3 regions of the Dorea sp. BIOML-A1 genome follow, and region 3 is predicted to be linked to each of the others. Evidence: predicted binding sites of a transcription regulator. Region 3 holds the regulator's gene; each other region holds the start of a gene.
The links. The regulator Rex, encoded in region 3, represses fermentation and respiration genes when NADH is low (regulators of the CRP and FNR family bind a similar motif). The targets are predictions, from matches to a motif close to ATTGTTAANTANTTAACAAT.
Positions count from the first base shown of each region.

Region 1: a site for Rex is predicted at 1,859-1,878, ahead of GT508_RS05200 (NAD(P)-binding protein). Genes of this name have one in related genera too.
Region 2: a site for Rex is predicted at 1,849-1,868, ahead of pckA (phosphoenolpyruvate carboxykinase (ATP)). Genes of this name have one in related genera too.

Region 1 covers NZ_WWSA01000008.1:54,286-57,504, reverse strand. Annotated here, with positions in the region: gene GT508_RS05200 (NAD(P)-binding protein) at 1-1,699, opposite strand, end outside; gene GT508_RS05195 (bL17 family ribosomal protein) at 1,994-2,530, opposite strand; gene GT508_RS05190 (DNA-directed RNA polymerase subunit alpha) at 2,621-3,219, opposite strand, start outside.
Region 2 covers NZ_WWSA01000007.1:34,167-37,385, forward strand. Annotated here, with positions in the region: gene GT508_RS04600 (3-isopropylmalate dehydratase small subunit) at 1-182, shown strand, start outside; gene thrC (threonine synthase) at 205-1,692, shown strand; gene pckA (phosphoenolpyruvate carboxykinase (ATP)) at 1,975-3,219, shown strand, end outside.
Region 3 covers NZ_WWSA01000005.1:14,070-17,288, reverse strand. Annotated here, with positions in the region: gene alr (alanine racemase) at 1-18, opposite strand, end outside; gene GT508_RS03410 (NAD(P)H-hydrate dehydratase) at 21-1,523, opposite strand; gene GT508_RS03405 (redox-sensing transcriptional repressor Rex) at 1,625-2,266, opposite strand; gene abc-f (ribosomal protection-like ABC-F family protein) at 2,432-3,219, shown strand, end outside.

The sequences.
Region 1 (3,219 bases), on a different contig from region 3:
CACACGCTTCTCTTTCTGTAAGATTTACTCTTCCGCAAGGTGTACGATCATCCAGATGCGCTTCTGGAATATCAACGTCGCAGGAAATCTCATGATGATATCCAAGATACTCATCAATATTAGCTGCTACGACTTTTGCAGCTGCAATTGCCTTAATAACTGAAGCCGGTCCGCTTGCACAGTCTCCTCCGGCAAATACACCTGGAAGGTTCTCGAATGCTCCTGTGCTTTTGGTAACAATTTTCCCACGTTCAACCGGAATACCAGCCTGTTCAAAGTGATGTGTTTCGATATTCTGTCCGATTGCTACGATTAATACATCGCATGGTATGTAAATATCTTCTTCACCTGTAGGTTTGATGCTTGCTCTTCCGTCTCTGATTGAGCTCACCATCTGAGGGGTCACATAGATTCCTTTTACATGATGATTCTCATCTACATCAATGGATGACGGTGCTTTCAATGTCTGTAATTCAATACCTTCTGCAACTGCTCCGTCTATTTCTCCCGGAAGTGCAGTCATATCCGCAACTCTTCGTCTGTAAACGATACTTACTTTCTTGGCACCCAGACGTTTTGCTGTACGGACCGCATCCATGGATACGTTACCTCCACCGATAACAGCAACCTCTTTTCCTGTCAAATCCATAATCTGATTCTTCCCTACGTTACGCAGGAACTGTACAGCTGATAGGATTCCGTCTGCATCTTCATTTTCCAATCCTAATTTTTTATCTGTACTTGCCCCGATTGTAATCAGAACAACATCATATTCCTGTCTCAATTGCTGGATTGTAATATCCTGACCGATCTTCAGACCATTTTTCACCTGCACACCTGTCTTCAGTATCGCACGGATATCATCGTCAAGTCTGTCTTTCGGAAGTCTGTAGTTCGGAATACCATAACGAAGCATTCCTCCTAATTTCGGAAGCATCTCATATACAGTTGTCTGATGTCCCATTAACTGCAGATAATAAGCTGCACTCAAACCACCAGGTCCTCCACCAAGGATTGCAATCTTTTTTCCTGTATCCGGTGCACACTGCGGAGGATCAACTTCTCCCGCAAAATCTGCTGCTACACGTTTTAATCCACGAATATTAATAGAATCATCCACCATATTTCTTCTACATCTTGCTTCACATGGATGTTCACAGATAAATCCACATGTGGTCGGGAACGGATTATCTTTTCTCAGCAGACGGATCGCATCTGCATATCTGCCTTCACCTACCAGTGCAACATATCCCGGAATATCTACATGTGCAGGACATAAAGATACACATGGTACCGGCTGATTATAGGTACAGGTACATCTTCCGTTCTGGATATGTTCAACGTAATCATCACGATAACCGATCAATCCTTTGTATACCATATTAGCAGCCTCATATCCGATTGCACAGTCTGCTGATTCCATGATTGAAAGTGCAGTCTGCTCCATAATATCCAGCGTCTTCATAGTTGCTTTTCCATCCAGTACTTCACGGATGAAATTGTTCAATTGACCTAATCCGATACGGCAAGGTACACATTTTCCACAGGTCTGTGCATGACATAACTCAAGAAATGCTCTTGCCATATCTACAGGACATAATCCCGGAGGACTTGATTCGATTCTTCTTTCCAGATCTTTATAAAGGCCTTCCATTACGATCTTTGCTTTTTTGGGAGAGGCAATTTCCAGTCTGCTCATTCTTTATTCCTACCTTCCATCTGTTTGTTTTCAATTTACAGTACATATGAATTGCAATTATCAGTTTTTTGCACAATTCATTTCAAATGTGATATCGGTATTATATCATTTATTTGATAATTTGTAATCATATTTGTTAATAGTAGTAAATTTAACGCTATAGTCAGATTTTTAACAAATCTTTGATTATCTGTTTTACGAAATTTCCTGTCTGTCTTTTTTCTGTGTCATTTATGCAGAAAAAAACCTCACACATGATTGTGTGAGGTTTTCAATATTTTTATTGACTTCTAACTATACAAGTTCAATCAGAACTTCCATAGCTGCATCACCTTTACGCTGACCAATCTTAACGATTCTTGTGTATCCACCGTTACGATCTGCATACTTAGGAGCGATCTCATCGAATAATTTTGCTACAAGATCAACTTCTTTTGTATTTTTCTTCTTTCCAGCCTGTGCAGTTGGAACTTCCTTTACAGGATAAAGAACCTTCAGCATCTGACGACGAGCATGCAGTCTGCTTGGCATATCCTTTTTGATTGTTTTATCAACTTCGTCATATACAGTAACTTTCTTACCATCTACAACTTCTTTTACTCTCTTGCCATCTTTATCTTTGCGGGCAACTTTAGCTTTTACAGTAACTTCTTCGAAGTTATCTTTTTCTTTAACAGCTAATGCGATAAGTCCTTCAGCGATCTTGCGGATCTCTTTAGCCTTAGCTTCTGTTGTAACGATCTTACCGTTGTTCAGAAGTGCTGTTACCTGGTTTCTTAATAATGCTTTTCTCTGGCTTGATGTTCTGCCAAGTTTTCTATATTTTGCCATTTTAAATATCCTCCATTATAACACTTGGTTATGCTTCTTCGGGCTTACTAGCCAAATGCTCTGCCATGCACTTACGGGCTTACTGACAGATTATTCTTCACCTTTGCTGAGGCTTAAGCCTAACTCATCTAATTTTGCAAGTACTTCTTCCAGAGACTTACGTCCAAGGTTACGTACTTTCATCATATCTTCCGGTGTTCTGTTTGTCAGTTCTTCAACTGTATTGATACCAGCTCTCTTCAGGCAATTGTATGAACGAACAGAAAGTTCAAGTTCGTCAATGCTCATCTCAAGAACTTTTTCTTTTTCATCGTCTTCTTTTTCAATCATAACTTCAGCAGCCTGTGCTACTTCTGACAGATCAATAAAGAGTTTCAGATGTTCACTAAGTACCTTTGCAGCCAAACTTACAGCTTCATCCGGAAGCAGTGTGCCGTTCGTGTATACATCCAGTGTAAGTTTATCAAAGTCTGTAATCTGTCCGACACGGGTATTCTCTACTGTAAGGTTCACTCGTTCCACTGGAGTGTAGATAGAATCAATTGGAATCACTGCGATTGGCAGTTCGTCATTCTTATTCTTATCAGCACTCACGTAGCCTCTTCCATTTGTAATGGTAAGTTCCATATACAATTTGCTGTCTGCACCGCCGTTTAATGTAGCGATTACAGTCTCCGGGTTCATGATTT
Region 2 (3,219 bases), on a different contig from region 3:
AGTGTCCGGAGGCTGCAAAAGCAATTGAAGCAGGTGATGAAGTAGAGATTGATTTTGACAGCGGTAAGATCTATGACAGAACAAAAGGAACAGAATTCAAGGGACAGCCGTTTCCAGAGTTCATGCAGAAACTGATCGCAGCAGGCGGACTGGTAAAATATACAAACAGTAAGAGAAAGTAATCATAATAAGGAGAGCGTTGGCATGGGTTTATATTACAAAAGTACAAGAAATTCTAATCTGAAAGTAACAGCATCAGAGGCAATTCTGAAAGGACTTGCTCCGGATGGCGGACTTTTTGTACCATCAGAACTTCCAAAGCTGGATGTAACAATGTCAGATCTGAAAGGAAAGACATATCAGGAGATCGCATATCTCGTAATGAAGCAGTTCCTGACAGATTTTACAGAAGAGGAACTGAAAAACTGTATTGATAAAGCATATGACAGCAAATTTGACACAGAAGAAATTGCGCCGCTCGTAAAAGTAGATGATACTTATTACATGGAATTGTTCCATGGTGCAACAATCGCATTCAAAGATATGGCATTATCAATCCTGCCGCATCTGATGACAACTTCGGCAAAGAAGAACGACGTTAAAAATGAGATCGTGATTCTGACTGCAACATCCGGAGATACAGGAAAGGCCGCACTTGCAGGCTTTGCGGATGTGGAAGGAACGAGGATCATCGTATTCTATCCAAAGAATGGTGTCAGCAAGGTACAGGAACTCCAGATGGTGACACAGAGAGGAGAGAATGTAAACGTAGTAGCGATCCATGGCAATTTCGATAATGCACAGAGTGGTGTGAAAGCGATGTTCGAAGATACAGAACTGGCGGAAGAACTCGCAAAGAAAGGCTATCAGTTTTCATCAGCCAACTCTATCAATATCGGACGTCTGGTTCCACAGGTGGTATATTACGTCAATGCATATGCAAAACTTCTGGAAAATGAAGAGATTGAAGATGGTGAAAAGATCAATGTGGTAGTACCGACAGGTAACTTTGGAAATATCCTGGCTGCATATTATGCAAAACAGATGGGAGTACCGATTGATAAGCTGGTATGTGCTTCAAATGACAATAAGGTATTGTTTGACTTCTTCCAGACAGGAGATTATGACAGAAACCGTGAGTTTATCCTCACTACATCCCCATCCATGGATATTCTGATCTCCAGCAATCTGGAACGTCTGATCTACAGAATCAGCGGGGATGATGATCAGAAGACGAAGGATATGATGGAAGCATTAAAATCCGCCGGAAAATATACAATCACAGAAGATATGAAGGAGCGTCTTGCTGATTTCGCAGCAGGGTACGCAACAGAAGAAGAGTGCGCAGAGAATATTAAAAAAGTATACGATAAGACAGGATATGTTATGGACACGCATACAAGTGTAGCGTCGTATGTATGCGGCTGTTATCAGAAGAACAGTGGCGACGATAAGAAATGTGTGATCGCGTCGACTGCAAGTCCGTACAAATTCGTGAAGAGTGTGATGAGCGCAATCGATCCGAAGTATGCTGATCAGGATGAATTCAGCCTTCTGAGTGTTTTGGAAGAAACATCCGGACGTGAGATGCCACAGGCAATCAAAGATATTCTGAATGCTAATATCCTGCATGATCTGGAATGTGATGCAGATAAAATGAAAGACACAGTAAAGAATATTTTAGAAGTATAAAACTTTATATTAAAAATAAATAAAATTCATAATCGATAAAAAATACTAAATGCAAGGTTTCTATAAAAATCTTGCATTTTTGAACTATATAAAAGAATAAAAGCAGAAAAAATAACGGATTAAGATATAGGAGTTGCAAAATAGTGCTTTGAAAAGATTGTTAAAGTGTTGACTTTTGCGCAGAAAAATGCAATAATAAGGCAAATGCTGTTGTGGGAGAGTATGAAAAACCAGAATTTATAAATATACAGCAGTAAATAAAAGAAAAGAGGTTAAATGAAGATGGCTAAAATCGATTTAAGTAAGTATGGCATTTCAGGAACGACGGAAATCGTGCACAATCCTTCTTATGAATTATTATTTGAGGAAGAGACAAAACCGGAACTGGAAGGTTTTGAAAAAGGACAGGAAAGTGAACTTGGTGCAGTCAATGTAATGACAGGTATCTATACTGGACGTTCTCCTAAAGATAAGTTCATCGTAGTTGATGAGAATTCAAAAGATACTGTATGGTGGACATCTGATGAATATAAGAATGATAACCATCCTGCAACACAGGAAGCTTGGGACGCAGTAAAAGATATTGCAATCAAAGAACTTTCTAACAAGAAACTTTATGTTGTAGATGCATTCTGCGGAGCAAACAAAGACACACGTATGGCAATCCGTTTCATCGTAGAAGTAGCTTGGCAGGCACATTTTGTAACAAATATGTTCATCAAACCTTCAGAAGAAGAACTTGAGAATTTTGAGCCAGACTTCGTAGTATACAATGCTTCTAAAGCAAAAGTTGAAAATTACAAAGAATTAGGACTGAATTCAGAGACAGCAGTAATGTTTAACATTACAAGTAAAGAGCAGGTTATCGTGAATACATGGTACGGCGGAGAAATGAAGAAAGGTATGTTCTCTATGATGAACTACTTCCTCCCACTTAAGGGAATGGCTTCTATGCACTGCTCAGCCAATACAGATCTGAACGGAGAGAATACAGCAATCTTCTTCGGACTTTCAGGAACAGGAAAGACAACACTTTCTACAGATCCTAAGCGTCTTCTGATCGGTGATGACGAGCACGGATGGGATGACAACGGAGTATTTAACTTTGAAGGCGGATGCTATGCTAAGGTTATTAACCTTGACAAAGAGTCTGAGCCGGATATCTACAATGCAATCAAGCGTAACGCACTTCTTGAGAACGTAACACTTGATGAAAATGGAAAGATTGATTTCGCAGATAAGAGTGTAACAGAGAATACACGTGTATCTTACCCGATCAATCATATTGAAAATATCGTGCGTCCTGTATCTTCAGCACCTGCTGCTAAAAATGTAATCTTCCTGTCAGCTGATGCATTCGGAGTACTTCCACCGGTATCTGTACTGACACCAGAGCAGACACAGTACTACTTCCTGTCAGGATTTACAGCAAAACTTGCAGGTACAGAGCGTGGAATCACAGAGCCTACACCTACATTCTCAGCTTGCTTCGGACAGGCATTCCTGGAACTGCATCCTACAAAATAT
Region 3 (3,219 bases):
TCTTGTATAATGTTTCACTGCTATTCATCCTCCAGTTTCATTAATGCTTTACTGATATATTCTATCAGATCTCTTGCCATTACACTATATACGCCTTTTTCAAATTTTGCAAGGTCACCGGCCAAACCATGTACATATGTACCTAATCTGGCTGCTTTTTTCGTATCTTTTTCCTGCACCATAAAGCCTGCGATCACACCGGCCAGCACATCTCCCGAACCGGCTTTTGCCATCGCACTGTTCCCGGTAAGATTCAGGCAGATTTCATTTGCCTTATCTGCGATCAGTGTTCTGGAATCTTTTAATACACAGGTTACCTGATATCCGTCAGCGAATTTCTTCAGGATCTGTATCCGGTCTTCTCTAAGATCTTCCACAGGGATGCCTGTAAGTCTAGACATCTCTTTCATATGCGGCGTAAATATGAACTTCCGGTCTGCCAGCCGATCAAGAAGATCTTTGTTATCTGACAGAAGATTTAACCCGTCTGCATCGATCAGGCATGGAACATCCACGTACTCTATAACCGTCCGCAATAACTTCTCCGATGTTGTACTTCTTCCAATGCCGGAACCAATACACACACCGTCTGCCCACTTAAGAAGCTTTAGTACTTCTTCTTTATTAAATTCATCATAAGCCGTTATGATTGCTTCCGGCAGAAGTGTCTGCAATATCTCGCGGTTGTCCTTTGGTGTATAGATTCTGACAAGCCCGGCTCCTGTCATATAAGCCGCATGAGCATTCAAATATGCTGCACCTGCCATACCCTTACTTCCAGCGATCACAAGAAGCCTTCCATAACTTCCCTTATTAGAATCTTCCGGTCTTTCCGGAAGCATTCTACGATATTCTTCTCTTCCAAAAGAATGGATCACATCTGCATCCTGTAATAACGGCTCATGCGAAATGCCAATCTCTGCTACTGTCACTCTTCCTGCATATGCTCTGCCCTGCGCCAGCTCAAGGCCGATCTTTTTCACCTCGAATGTCACTGTATCATCTGCGTGGAATGCACAACCAAGCACACATCCCGTAGAGGCTGAAAGTCCTGATGGGATATCTACTGCAAATTTTGTACCCTGCATCTGATTCATACGTTCAATCACCTGACGATATGTACCTTCAATCTTACGGCTCAGTCCGACTCCGAACACGGCGTCTATCACTATGCTGTAGCTGTTATCCTGCGGGATATCTTCCGTGATCTTACCACCACATTCTTTAAGACGTCTTATCTGTTCCCGTGTCTCCGGTGTACAATGCTCTGGATTGCCGACCAGATAAGTATCCACAGAACACCCCATATTCTTCAAGATCCTGGCGATGGCAAATCCATCTCCACCATTATTCCCTGATCCACATACCACACAGACAGAAGAAAGATCCAGATTCTCACTTTGCATCGTCTGTACACAGGCATTTGCTGCACGCTCCATTAATTCCAGTGATGCAATGCCCAGTTCCTGAATCGTGTACTGATCGGCAGCCTTCATCTGCGCAGCATTAACCAGAAGTTTCATATATTCATTCATCTCCCATCAGATATATCTCTGCAACAAAAGAACGTGTAAAAATATGTCCGTATTCCAGACTACTCCTACACGCTTTCTTGTATTATAGTTTATTTATGGTCCTCTTTGTAACGACTGATATTGTATGACAACTGCATCAGACTTTCTGACAGATGCACATTCTCAACAACAACATTATCCGGAAGGTTCAAATCTGTATGTGCAAAGTTCCAGATCGCACGTACTCCGTTCTCAACCAGCATATTCGCAACTTCAATTGCTTTCTCTTTCGGAATCGTCAGAACTGCAATATCAATCTCATTATTCTGAACGAACGTTTTAAGATCATCCATCATACGGATCGGAACTCCACGGATGGATACTCCCTGAAGTCTTGGATTCACATCAAAGATTCCTTTCAGAATGAATCCACGGTTCTCGAAGGCTGCATAATTAGCCAGTGCCTGCCCAAGATTACCTGCACCAATGATAATAATATTGTGGTCTTCTTCCAATCCTAATATCTTTCCAATCTCTGTGTATAAATACTTAACATTATAACCGTATCCCTGTTGTCCGAATCCTCCGAAATTATTAAGATCCTGACGGATCTGGGATGCTGTTACTTTCATCCGCTTACTCAGATCGTTCGAAGAAATCCGCTCTACACCATTTTCCAACAGTTCGCCCAAATATCTGTAATACCTCGGCAATCTTCTTATGACCGCACGAGAAATCTCTCTTTCTTCCAATGTTTTCACCCTTCCAATCATAGTCTAAAATAATTATATAAAATTGAAAGATTATTGTCAAACTATTGTTGAATTTTATGCAATTTCCGTTATAATAAAGTAGCATGTGTAAATGCATTTTGAGAATACCAACGTATCAATTATCCATAACTCAGGAGGAAATATATGATATTAGCATGTCACGGGATCCAGAAATCTTTCGGTGAACACCTCATCGTCAGAGATGGATCCTTCCATATAGAAGATCACGAAAAAGCAGCTCTTGTCGGACCGAACGGTGCCGGTAAGTCCACTCTGCTCAAAATGATTGTAGGCGAATCAGCCCCGGATGACGGCAACGTCATCCTGACAAAAGGTAAGACACTTGGCTATCTTGCCCAGCATCAAGAGATGCAAAGCGGTAATACGATCTATGAAGAAGTCCGCACCGCAAAGGCCGATATAATCGCTATGGAGCGCCGTATCCGCGAGATCGAGATGGAACTTAAGCATCTCTCCGGCGACGCCCTGAACGACCGTCTGGAAACTTACAACCGCCTTACGGCCGCTTTCGAACGTGAGAACGGCTATTCTTGCGAAAGTGAGATCACCGGTGTGTTAAAGGGACTTGGATTTACGGAAAATGATTTCACCAAACCCGTCGACACTCTCTCCGGAGGACAGAAAACCCGTGTATCTCTCGGCAAGCTTCTGTTAACGAAACCAGACATTTTGCTTCTTGATGAGCCAACCAACCATCTGGATCTGAATTCAATTGCATGGCTTGAATCCTATCTTCTAAACTATCAGGGAGCTGTGCTGATCGTGTCTCATGACCGTTATTTTTTGAACAAAGTTGTCACTAAAGTTCTTGAAATCGAGCTTGGAGAACTTCGTACTTATATGGGAAATTACAGCGACTATGCAGCAAAGAAGCAGCAGCTTCGCGACATACGCCTGAAGGAATATCTTAA